2 regions of the Isoptericola sp. b515 genome follow, and region 1 is predicted to be linked to the other one. Evidence: riboswitches for the same ligand, from Rfam matches in the RefSeq annotation. Region 1 holds a riboswitch; the other holds the start of a gene.
The links. Region 1 has a riboswitch for S-adenosylmethionine ahead of Q6350_RS02590 (aminotransferase class V-fold PLP-dependent enzyme). Riboswitches for the same ligand answer to the same signal wherever they lie in the genome.
Positions count from the first base shown of each region.

Region 2: another riboswitch for S-adenosylmethionine. It lies ahead of Q6350_RS04015 (methylenetetrahydrofolate reductase); the one in region 1 lies ahead of Q6350_RS02590 (aminotransferase class V-fold PLP-dependent enzyme).

Region 1 covers NZ_JAUQYR010000001.1:549,472-555,644, forward strand. Annotated here, with positions in the region: gene Q6350_RS02575 (MaoC/PaaZ C-terminal domain-containing protein) at 1-581, shown strand, start outside; gene Q6350_RS02580 (hypothetical protein) at 660-1,238, opposite strand; gene Q6350_RS02585 (amidase) at 1,282-2,730, shown strand; gene Q6350_RS02590 (aminotransferase class V-fold PLP-dependent enzyme) at 2,737-4,161, opposite strand; SAM riboswitch class IV at 4,193-4,308, opposite strand; gene Q6350_RS02595 (rhodanese-like domain-containing protein) at 4,606-5,061, shown strand; gene Q6350_RS02600 (O-succinylhomoserine sulfhydrylase) at 5,058-6,173, shown strand, end outside.
Region 2 covers NZ_JAUQYR010000001.1:888,357-894,529, forward strand. Annotated here, with positions in the region: gene Q6350_RS04005 (NYN domain-containing protein) at 1-1,180, opposite strand, end outside; gene Q6350_RS04010 (NADP-dependent oxidoreductase) at 1,285-2,187, shown strand; SAM riboswitch class I at 2,251-2,358, shown strand; gene Q6350_RS04015 (methylenetetrahydrofolate reductase) at 2,427-3,392, shown strand; gene metE (5-methyltetrahydropteroyltriglutamate--homocysteine S-methyltransferase) at 3,482-5,923, shown strand.

The sequences.
Region 1 (6,173 bases):
GGCCGGTCACGGTCGGCGACGTCCTCGAGGTGCGGGCGTGGGCGGAGAACCTGCGTCCGCACCGGCGCGGGGTGCAGGTGGACCTCGTCGCCGAGGTCCGCCGCGACGCCGGCGACGAGACGGAGCCGCCCGTGTGGCGCGGTGTCTCGACGCACCTGGCCAAGGGGTACTTCCTCGAGGACGGCGACGGCGCGTCGGAGGCCGACCGGCCGCGCGGGGAGTGGACACCGCCCCTGCCCACCGGCCGGTGGGTGCTGGGGCCGGAGACCGGCCGTGCCTACGCGGCGGTGTCCGGGGACCGCAACCCCATCCACATGTCGGCGCTGTCGGCCAAGGCGTTCGGCTTCCCGCGGGCGATCGCGCACGGGATGTACTCCGCGGCGCGGGCGCTGGCCGACGTCGGCCCCGGGCGCGGGGACGCGTACCGGTGGACCGTGGAGTTCGCCAAGCCCGTGCTGCTGCCCGCCACCGTGGACGTGGCGATCACGCCCGAGGAGGGCGACGGGGCCGGGTTCTCCTACGTGGGATGGAACGCCCGCAAGGGGCTGCGGCACTTCTCCGGCGAGGTCACGCCGCTCTGAACGGCCCCCCGCCGGAGTCGGCACGTCGGCGGGCCCGAGGCGCAGCGCCTGCGCTGCCTCGGGCCCGCGACGTCGGGGTCACGCGACGACCGGCTGCTGCTCCTGCAGCTCGGGACGGTCCCGGAGCCGCCACAGGAACACCAGGAACCAGATCAGGACGACGAACGTCAGCGCGCCGAGGAGGAGCACCACCGCACCGGCGCCCACGAGCCAGCCGGTGGTCCCCGGCGTCGGGCCGGCCGAGAGCAGCACGGGGCTCGATCCGAGCCCCAGGGCGACCACCGTGAGCGCGACGTCCGTCGCCCGCAGGATCCGGGCGTGCCGGACCACCTGTGGCTCGTGCGCCAGCACGCGGGCGATCCCCGTGCAGATCGCGACGACCACCACCGTGAGCGCGAGCGTCTCGACCGCCCCGAGCACGGAGACGACGCCGGCCCCGACCGTCAGGCCGGGGACGAGCTGGACGATCGATCCGAGCCCGCCGAGCACCGCACCGACGGCGGCGACCGCAAAGGCCCGGTCGCGGACCGCGAGGAGCCGCAAGGCCTTCACCACCAGGATCCAGCCGATCAGGTCGACGACGACGTCGAACCCGTCGAAACGCAGGTCGAGAACGACGATGACCAGGCCCCCGACGACGATCTGCAGCGGTCTCATGCGGCGGAGAGTAGCGCAGGGCGTCCCGGCGTAGGGTCGGGCCATGGACGCCCTGCACGAGCAGACCGCCCTGGAGCTCCGCGACCGGCTGCGCGCCGGTGAGCTGACCCCGGGTGAGGTGACCGACCACTTCCTGGCCCGGATCGCGGCACGCAACGACGAGCTGGGCGCGTTCGCCCGCGTCACCCCCGAGAGGGCTCGGGAGCGCGCGACGCAGCTGGGTCCGCCGTCGGGGCCCCTGTGGGGGATGCCGACCGCCGACAAGGACCTGTGGAACCGGGCCGGAGTGCCGACCGGCTTCGGCACGCGCGCCATGGAGGGCTTCGTGCCCGAGGAGTCCGACGACGTCGTCCTGGACCTCGACGCCGCCGGGATCGTCAGCCTGGGCAAGACCGCGACGCCCGAGCTGGGGTTCCCCGCCTACACCGAGCCGCTGGCGGGGCCCGTGGCACGCAACCCGTGGGACCTCGCGCGCGGCGCCGGCGGCTCCAGCGGCGGGGCGGCGGTCGCGGTGGCCGCGGGCCTGCTGCCCTTCGCCCCGGGGTCCGACGGCGGGGGGTCCGTCCGGATCCCGGCCGCCGCCTGCGGCGTCGTGGGTCTCAAACCCTCGCGCGGCCTGCTGCCCGCGGGGTCCGGGATCGAGGCCCTCGGCGGCCTCGTGGTCAACGGACCGATCGCCCGGACGACGGCGGACACGGCGCTGCTGCTCGAGGGGATGCTGCGCCGGACCCCGGACGGCCACGTCGACCACCGGTTCACGCTGCGCACCCCGGCGGCGCACGCGGGGTCATACCTCGCGGCCGCGCTGCGCGGCGAGGTCCCCGGGCGGGACGACGACGGCGACCGGTTCCGGGTGGGGGTCACCACCTGGAACGCCTGGGACGACTACTACGACGTCACCGTGGCGCCGGAGGCACGGGCGGCCCTCGACGCGGGCGTCCGGGCGCTGGCGGGTCTCGGGCACGGCGTCGAGGAGCACACCTGGGACCCGGTCCCGGAGTACGGCGACGCCTTCCGCAGCCTGTGGATGGGCGGCGCGTCGGCGGTACCGATCGACGACGACGCGGTGCTGGACCAGCTCGAGCCGCTGACGGCATGGCTGATCCGCCGCGGCCGGCAGGTGCCGGCCCGCGAGCTCGCCGAGGCCCTGGCGACGCTGACCGGGTTCGAGCGGACCCTCATCGCCGGGATGGGCGACCTGGACGCCGTCGTCACTCCCGCACTGGCGATGACGCCGCGGCCGATCGGCTGGTTCGACGCCGCCGACCCGGACCACAACTTCGCCCAGCAGTGCCAGTACACGCCGTTCACGTCGTGGCTCAACGTGGCCGGGCTGCCCGCGATCACCGTGCCGACGCACTGGACGGCGGACGGGCTGCCCATGGGGGTGCAGATCATCGGCCGTCCCGGCGGCGAGGTCACGCTGCTGGCGCTCGCCGCCCAGCTCGAGGACGTGCTGCGCTGGCCGGAGAGGCACCCGCCCGTCTGGTGAGGCCGGTCAGTCGGGGACGCAGGCGAACGCCTCGTCACCGCCGGGGCCGGCCGTGGCCAGCAGGCCGTCCAGCCCGGACCCCTCGGGCACCGGACGCGGGTCGTCCACGACGACCCACAACCCGTCGACGACGGCGTAGTCGGCCCGCGGCCCGTCGGCGACGAGCGCAGCCACGGCGGCCACGAGCCGCTCGACCTCCTCGCCGGCCGTGCCGGCGCCGACGGACGCGCGGACGGCCCCGGCGCGGTACCCGAGCCGGGTGAGCAACGGGTGCGCGCAGAAGCGACCGTCCCGCACGCCGATGCCGTGCTCCGCGGACAGGTAGGCGGCGACCTGGCCGGGCTCGTAGCCGGACACCGTGAACGTGACGACGCCGACCGTGTCGGGGGCGTCGGGCCACAGACGGACGACCTCGACGCCGTCGATCGCCTCCAGCCCGTCGACCAGCCGGGCCCGCAGCGCGTCCTCGTGCTCGCGCAGGGCCACGGTGTCGACGGCGGCGAGCGTCTCGCAGGCGGCGGCGAGCGCCACCGCGCCGAGCACGTTGGGCGAGCCGGCCTCGTGGCGGGCCGGGCCGTCGTGCCAGTCGGTCCCGTCCACGCGCACGCTGCGCACCGCGCCGCCGCCGGCGAGGTAGGGCGTGCCGGCGTCCAGCCAGTCGCGGCGGCCGACCAGGGCGCCGGCACCGAACGGCGCGTAGGCCTTGTGGCCGGAGAAGGCGACGTAGTCGACCCCGGTCTGCGCCAGCGAGAAGCGGCGGTGCGGCACGAGCTGGGCGCCGTCCAGCACCACCCGGGCGCCGGCGCCGTGCGCGGCGGCGACGACGTCGGCGACCGGCAGCGTCTCGCCGGTGACGTTGGAGGCCCCGGTGACGGCCAGCAGGGCGTAACCGCGCCCCGCGGCCGCCCCGGCGGCGAGCTCGGCACGGACCGCCTCGAGCGTGGCGGCGACCGTGCCGCGACCGGTGAGGACCGTGGCGTCGGTCGCGCGCTGCCACGGCAGGAGGTTCGCGTGGTGCTCGACGTCGAGGACGAGCACGCGGCCCGGCGTGCCGTCCGCGGCGGGGACGCATCCGGCGAGCAGGTTGAGCGCGTCGGTGGTGTTGCGCACCAGCAGGGTGAGGTCGTCCGGGCGGGCACCGACGAACTCGCCGATGGTGGCGCGGGCGGACTCGTACAGCGTGGTGGAGACCTGCGAGAGGTAGCCGGCGCCCCGGTGCACCGAGGCGTACAGCGGCAGGGCCGCTGTGACGCGGTCGCCGACGGCCTGCAGCGCGGGCGCCGAGGCGGCGACGTCGAGGTTGGCGTACGGCACGCGCCGTCCGTCGACCAGCGGGGCGGGGGTGTCGTGCCCGAGGACGGGCAGCACCGGCGTCAGCGCGTCGACCCGGTCGACACTCGGACAGGCGGGGCTCTCGGCGATCGTGGTCATGGCGTCCTCCTCGGTGTCCCGGGGAGCCGTCTCCCCGCGCTTGCCCGACGCCGGTCGGCGCCGTGCCTGGTCGTCACCCGGGGCACCCCGCCGCGAGGGGAGGGTTGCCGGCCAGCGAGCCGGGGCTTGGCGCTGGCGCTCTTGACCTGGTGCCAGGTTCACGGATCCGCGCCGGGGTGTCAACAGATGGTCAGATGGTCTCGCGATGTGGTCGTCTCGCGGTCGAGCAAGCCCGGGGCGCGGCACGGCGTCCACCAAGCGAGACCGACGTCCCGCTTCATGGACGCCGTCGCGTACGATCGTGGAGACCATCCCGAGCGGCCGAGTGACGTGGCACGTCGACGCCGCAGCAACCCCGCGGGACCGTGCCGTCGTCGTCGACCGCGACGAGCGAGCACGGGACCGGGCGCGGGTGCTACCGCCACGACCGATGGGAGGAGTGCCGTGACCGCACCGATCGAACCCCGACCCGCGCAGGGCTACGCCGGCGACCTGACCCCGCAGCAGGCATGGGACCTGCTCGCCGCCGAACCCGGCGCCGTCCTGGTCGACGTCCGCACCGAAGGCGAGTGGCGCACGATCGGGGTGCCCGACGTCGCCTCGCTGGACAAGACGGCCGTCTTCACGCAGTGGGTCACCGGCGACGGCCGACCCAACCCGGGATTCCTCGCCGAGCTCGAGGCCGCCGGCGTGCCCACCGACCAGCCCGTGGTGTTCCTGTGCCGCTCCGGGCAGCGCTCCATCGGCGCCGCTCGCCTGGCGACGTCGGCGGGCTACGGCCCCGCCTACAACGTGCTCGAGGGTTTCGAGGGGCCGGTGGGCCCGTTCGGCGCCCGCGACCAGGCCGGGTGGAAGGTCCGCGAGCTGCCGCACACCGCCTACGCCGAGCCGACCCGGTGACCCGCACCGAGATCCCCACCGGCCCCGGCCCGAACCCCGAGCCGTACGGCGGCGCCGGCCACGCGCCCCTGCCCCCGACCGCACGTCCCGCCACCCTCGCCGTCCGCGGGGGCCACCGCCGCTCGGACTTCTCCGAGACGTCGGAGGCGATGTTCCTCACCCAGGGCTACACCTACGACTCCGCCGCCGACGCCGAGGCAGCGTTCGCCGGCGACCACTCCCGGTTCGTGTACTCCCGGTACGGCAACCCGACGGTGCGCACCTTCGAGGAACGCCTGCGCCTCATCGAGGGGGCCGAGGCCTGCTACTCCACCGCCACCGGGATGTCCGCGGTGTTCACCACGCTGGCCGCCCTGGTGCGCAGCGGGTCGCGGATCGTCTCGGCCCGGGCCCTGTTCGGCTCCACGAACGTCATCTACGACGAGATCCTCGCCAAGTGGGACGTGCAGGTCGACCTGGTCGACGGGCACGTGACGTCGCAGTGGGAGGAGGCCCTGGCCACCACCGCCGACGTCGTCTTCTTCGAGACACCGTCGAACCCCATGCAGGAGCTCGTCGACGTGCGGCGCGTGTGCGAGCTCGCCCACGCCGCGGGTGCCGTCGTCGTGGTCGACAACGTGTTCGCCACCCCGGTCCTGCAGCGGCCGCTCGAGCTGGGCGCCGACATCGTCGTGTACTCGGCGACCAAGCACGTCGACGGCCAGGGCCGGGTGCTCGGCGGGGCGATCCTCGGCCCCCGGGAGTTCCTGTCCGGACCGGTCGAGACGTTCCTGCGGCACACGGGGCCGTCGCTCAGCCCGTTCAACGCCTGGGTGCTGCTCAAGGGGCTGGAGACCCTCGACGTGCGGGTGCGCGCGCAGAACGCGAGCGCGCTGCAGCTCGCCGAGTACCTCGAGTCCGCCGACGGCGTCACCGGCGTGCGCTACCCGTTCCTGGCCTCCCACCCGCAGCACGAGCTGGCGAAGGCCCAGCAGACCGGGGGCGGCACCGTGGTCACGTTCGACCTCGCGGTGCCCGACGACGCCACCCCGGAGCAGGCGAAGCAGCGGACGTTCCGTTTCCTGGACGCGCTGCAGATCGTCGACATCTCGAACAACCTCGGGGACGCCAAG
Region 2 (6,173 bases), 340 kb from region 1:
TGACGAGGTAGTCCTCGGCGTCGTCGTCCCAGGCCAGCTTCACGGCACCCGCCTCCTCCGCACCGCGGCAGAACTGCAGGAAGCCCCGGTAGCCGAGTGCCTTCTCGGAGAAGTCCGGACGCTGCTTGCGCAGCAGGTTCTTCAGCCCGGACAGCGGCGTGCTGTCCCCGGCCTCGCCGACGACGACCCGCAGCAGGTCGAACGCGTGGGCGCTGTCCGGCTGCGCGGGCAGCTCGACCACGGGGTCACCCGTCGACGGTCCCTCGGACAGCACGACGAAGTCTCGGTCGGCGAGGTAGCGCAGGAACTCCGTGAACGTCCGGAACCCGTAGTCGGACTCGGTGAACGTCGGCTCCTTGCGCACCAGCGTGCGCTTGAGCTGGGACGCCGTGACGGAGCCGGACGAGGAGGCCTGCAGCCCGGCGAGCGTCTGGGCGACCTTGACCTCCATGCTCGGCGGTTCGCCGGCGGGGGTGTCGTCCTCGTCGACCTCGGGCGCCAAGGAGGCCTGCGGCGCCGGTTCGGGCGCCGGCTCGGCCTTCTTGCGTCGGCTCTTCGCGCCCGATGCCGGGGCCTCGATGGCCTCGGCGGCCGTGGTCGGGGTCGTGGTCCGTCGGCCGCCACGAGCCGTCGCCCCCGTGGCGGCGCCGGACTTCCTGCCCGACGACTTCTTGCGCGCGGACTGCTCGGCCTCGTCGGGCACGTCGACGCCCTCGAGCCGGTCGTAGAAGAGGAACTCGTCGCAGGCCCCCGGCAGCAGGCGGGACGTGGACTTCTCCACGCCGACGCCGATGACGTTCTTGTCGAGCTCGCGCAGCTTGGTGACCAGCGGGGAGAAGTCCGAGTCGCCGGTGCACATGACGAACGTGGTGATGTAGTCGCGTTCGAACGCCATCTCGATCGCGTCGACGACCATCTTGATGTCGGCGGCGTTCTTGCGCGACGCCCCCATGCGCTGCGGCATCTCGATGAGCTCGACCTGGTGGCGGGTCAGCATGCGGCGGTCCTCGTCGAAGTAGGACCAGTCGGCGTACGCCCGGCGGGTCACGACCCGGCCGCGCACGGCCAGGGCGTCCGCGATCGGACCGAAGTCGAACTGCATCCCACCCAGGTGCTCCCGGGCGCCGAGCGCCAGGTTCTCGTAGTCGAGGAAGACGGCCAGGCGCTCTTCACGTTCCATGGCGCCACACTATGCCCCGCGCGAGCCGGGGGTCGCCCCGGGACGGCCGGAGCCGACGTGAGACGCTCGACGGACCGGCAGGTCCACAGCCCCAGGAGGTACCCGTGCGCGCGATCGTGTTCACCGAGCTCGGCGGACCCGAGGTCCTGCACCTCGCCGACGTCCCGGCACCGGAACCGGCCGCCGGCCAGGTCCGCGTGCGGGTCGAGGCCGCGGCCGTCAACGGCTGGGACCTCAAGACCCGCGCCGCCCGGATCCCCGGTGTTCCCCTGCCGGAGTTCCCCGCCGTGCCGGGGCTGGAGGTCGTGGGTGTCGTGGACGCCGTGGGCGACGACGTGACGGGCGTGCGGCCCGGTGACCGGGTCGTCGGGTTCGCCGACACGGGCGGGTACGCCGAGCTGGCCCTGACCTCCACGTTCGCGCTCGTCCCGGACGGCCTCGACCCCGCCCGTGCCGTCACGGTGCCCGTCTCGGCGGAGACCGCGCACCGAGTCCTGCGCGTGCTCGGGGTGACCGACGGCGAGACCCTGCTCGTGCACGGCGCGTCCGGGTCGGTGGGCGAGCTCGCCGTGCAGCTCGCCCGACGCCGGGGGGCGACGGTGATCGGCACCGCCTCGCCGGCGAACCAGGACCGCGTCGCGGCGCTCGGCGCCACGCCGACCACGTACGGGCCGGGCCTCGTCGAGCGGGTGCGGGACCTGGCACCGTCGGGCGTCGACGCGGTCCTGGACACCACCGGCGCGGGCGTCCTGCCCGACTCGATCACGCTGCGCGGCGGGACGGAGCGCATCGTCACCATCGCGGACCCGGCGGCCTCCGACCTCGGGATCACCTTCAGCTCCGGGGCCCGGCGCGACCCCGACGAGCTGGCCGAGGACGTCACCTCCCTCGCGCGGGGCGAGCTCACCACGACGCTCGGCGAGGTCCTGCGGCTCGACGACGCGGCACGCGCCCACGCGCTGGTCGAGAGCGGCCGTGGCGGGGGCAAGGTCGTCCTCACCCCCTGACACGTCTCATCATGCGACATCGCTTGTCCGCAGGCTGAACAGCGCGTAGGGTCGGACCCCGACAAGCCATCCAGAGCGGCCGAGAGTCCTGGCTCGACGACGCCGCAGCAACCCGTTCTCCGACGGAAGCCTCCCGAGGACGAAGGTGCTCAACACCAGGCCCGATGGAGTGACGCATGGTCGCCGAGGCATCCCCGCATCTCCCCGCGCCGCCGCGCCCGGAACCGTCCCGCCCGACGGTGAGCTTCGAGCTCATGCCGCCGCGGCGACCCGACGCCGCCCCGAAGTTCTGGGAGACCGCCCGTCGGCTCGTCGCCGCGCGCCCGGACTTCGTGTCGGTGACCTACGGCGCGGGCGGCGGGGACCGGGACACCGCCCGCGACGTCGTCTCCCGACTCCTCGCCGGCACGCCCGTGCTGCCGATCGCGCACCTGACCTGCGTCGGCGCCTCGCGGGAGAACGTCTCGGAGGTCGTCGACGAGTTCCTCGAGGCCGGGGTGCGATCCTTCCTCGCGCTGCGCGGCGACCCGCCGCGGGACCAGCCCGACTGGCGACCGCCCGCCGGCGGCGTCCACTCGGCCGTCGAGCTCGTGCACCTGCTGCGGGAGGTCGAGGCCCGGCGGTGCGCCACCGACCCGGCTGCCGCCGTCCGCGGCGCCGCCCGCCCGCTGACGATCGCCGTGGCCGCGTTCCCCGACGGCAACGTCCAGGCCGGCACGACCCGTGCCCAGGAGGTCCGGCGCCTGCTGGAGAAGCAGCAGGCCGGCGCGTCCTTCGCCGTCACCCAGTTCTTCTACCAGGCCGACTCCTACACCGACTTCGTCGCCGAGGCCCGCGCGGCCGGTGTGACGATCCCGATCCTCGCCGGGCTGCTGCCCACGACCGAGCCGCGCCGGCTCCGTCGCGTCGAGGAGCTCACCGGCGTCCGTGCGCCCCAGCACCTGCTGGACGCGCTGGACTCCCGGCCGGACCCGGAGGCGCAGTACGCCTACGGGACCGCGTACGGCACCGAGCTCGCCCAACGGGTGCTCGACGCCGGCGCGCCCGGTCTGCACGTGTACACGTTCAACAAGCACCGTCCCGCTCTGGACCTGCTCGAGGGTGTCCACCTCGGCGGTCCGGCGTCCGTCCCCGTCGACGACGCCGACCTGGCCGGCAGGCCGTGGGTACCGAGCATCCCGACCCCCGCACCGGCCGCGCTCTGAGGGGACGGACCGCTGCCCGGGACGCACCCGCGTCCCGGGGAGCCCCGTCGTCCCCACCACGCGTCCCGGAGCCCGCGAAAGGACTGCTCATGACCGTTCCGACCACCACCCCGTTCCCCGGCGGCACCATCCTCGGCTACCCCCGGATCGGCCGCCGCCGTGAGCTCAAGCGCGCCGTCGAGGCGTACTGGGCCGGCCGCACGGACGCCGTCGACCTCGAGGTCGCGGCCGGCACCCTGCGCCGCGAGACCGTGCAGCGGCTCGTCGCGCTCGGTCTCGACCCCGAGGACGGCTCCGTCCCGGGTTCGTTCTCGTACTACGACCAGGTGCTCGACGTCGTCGCCCTGCTCGGCGCCGTCCCGGCCCGGTTCCGGGACCTCCTGGACGCCGACGACGGCTCCCTCGACCTCGACGGCTACTTCACCGTCGCCCGCGGACGCGGCGAGGACGCCCCGCTGGAGATGACCAAGTGGTTCGACACGAACTACCACTACCTGGTCCCCGAGATCAGCGAGACGACACCGATCTCCTTCGCCGACCACCGCGTCGTGCGCGAGTACGCCGAGGCGAAGGAGGCCGGGGTCACCACGCGGCCGGTGCTCGTGGGACCCGTGACCTTCCTGGCGCTGTCGAAGGCGGCCGACGACGCGGGCGACGGGTTCCACCCGCTCGACCGGCTCGACGACGTCGTCGCGGCGTACGCCGAGCTGCTGCGGGCCCTCGCCGCCGTCGGCGTCCCGTGGGTGCAGCTCGACGAGCCCGTGCTGGTGACGGACTCGGTGGACGCCGACCCGGAGCGGGTCGACGCCGCGATCGCCCGGGCCTACCGGGAGCTGGCGACCGGTCTGGCACCCGCGTCGGCGGACGACGCGCTGGACACCGTGCCCGAGCGACCGCGCCTCCTCGTGGCCGCGCCGTTCGGCGGGCTGGCCGCCCCGGGCGCCGACGGCCGACCGGCCCGGGACGGGCTCGCGCTGCTGGCCGGGACGGACGTCGACGCCATCGCGATCGACCTGGTCCAGGGTGCGGTGCCGAGGGGCTCCGCCCCCGACGGCTCGGTCCCGGGCCTGGGCACGAAGACGCTGGTGGCCGGTGTCGTCGACGGGCACAACGTCTGGCGCACCGACCTCGCTGCGCGACGGGGCACGCTCGAGGCGTTGCGCGGGCTCGGCGCCCGGTCGTTGGCCGTCGGCACGTCGACGTCCCTGCTGCACGTGCCGCACGACGTCGACGACGAGACCTGGTCCGGCCCCGCCGCCGAGCGGGCCGGGCGGACCGAGGCGCTGCGCCGCTGGCTGGCGTTCGCCGACCAGAAGGTCGGCGAGGTGACGACGCTCGCCCGGGCCCTGACCGACGGGCCGGACGCGGTGCGCGCCGAGCTCGAGGAGGCGAGCGCCGCGCTGGCCGACCGGGCCGCCGCGACCGGCGTCGTCGTCCCCGCCGTCCGGGAGCGGCTCGCCGCGCTGTCCGCGACGGACTTCGCCCGGGGTGATCACGCGGGACGCGTCGCCGCCCAGCGCGAGAGCCTCGACCTGCCGCCGCTGCCGACGACGACGATCGGTTCGTTCCCGCAGACGGCCGAGATCCGCCGCACGCGGTCGGCGTGGGCGAAGGGCGAGCTGGCCGACGACGCGTACCGCGCCGCGATGCGGGACGAGATCGCCCGGGTGATCGCGCTGCAGGAGGACATCGGCCTGGACGTGCTGGTGCACGGTGAGCCGGAGCGCAACGACATGGTCCAGTACTTCGCCGAGCTGCTGGACGGGTTCGCGACGACGGACCTCGGCTGGGTGCAGTCGTACGGGTCGCGGTGCGTGCGCCCGCCGATCCTGTGGGGCGACGTCACGCGGCCCGCCCCGATGACGGTGGAGTGGACCCGCTACGCCCAGTCGCTCACCGCGCGCCCGGTCAAGGGCATGCTCACCGGACCGGTGACGATCCTGGCCTGGTCCTTCGTCCGCGACGACCAGCCGCTCGGCGACACCGCCCGCCAGGTGGCGCTCGCCCTGCGCGACGAGGTGACCGACCTCGAGGCCGCGGGCACCGCCGTCGTCCAGGTGGACGAGCCGGCGCTGCGCGAGCTGCTGCCGTTGCGGCGGACCGACCAGCCGGCCTACCTCGACTGGTCGGTGGGGGCGTTCCGTCTGGCGACGGCGGGTGCCGCGTCGTCGACCCAGGTGCACACGCACCTGTGCTACTCGGAGTTCGGCGAGATCATCGGCGCGATCGACGGGCTCGACGCCGACGTGACCTCGATCGAGGCGGCCCGGTCGCGGATGGAGGTCGTCCCCGAGCTGCACGAGGCCGGGTACGCGCGCGGGGTCGGCCCCGGCGTCTACGACATCCACTCCCCGCGGGTGCCGTCGACCACCGAGGTCACCGAGCTGCTGGGGCTGGCGACGTCGGCGATCGACCCGGGCCTGGTCTGGGTGAACCCGGACTGCGGCCTCAAGACCCGCGGGTACGCGGAGGTGGAGCCGTCGCTGCGGCACCTCGTGGAAGCCGCGCGGACGGTGCGGGCCGGCCTCTGATCGCACCGGGGTTCCGCCGGACGGTCGCACGGTCGAATGACCTGGACGCGGCCGGGATGCTGTGCCAGCATCGGTCCCGGCCCGCCGACCGGTGGGCCGGGACCGGAGTCGAGGAGCGAGTGATGCAGCGCGTCACGGGGAGCGGGGTGGCCGTGCAGGCCTGCTCGGCCGACGCCACCCACCGGGTCCCTCGCCGCTGACCGCCCGGTCGGCGTGAGGGCCCGGCGTCAGCCTGCCCACTCCCCCGCCG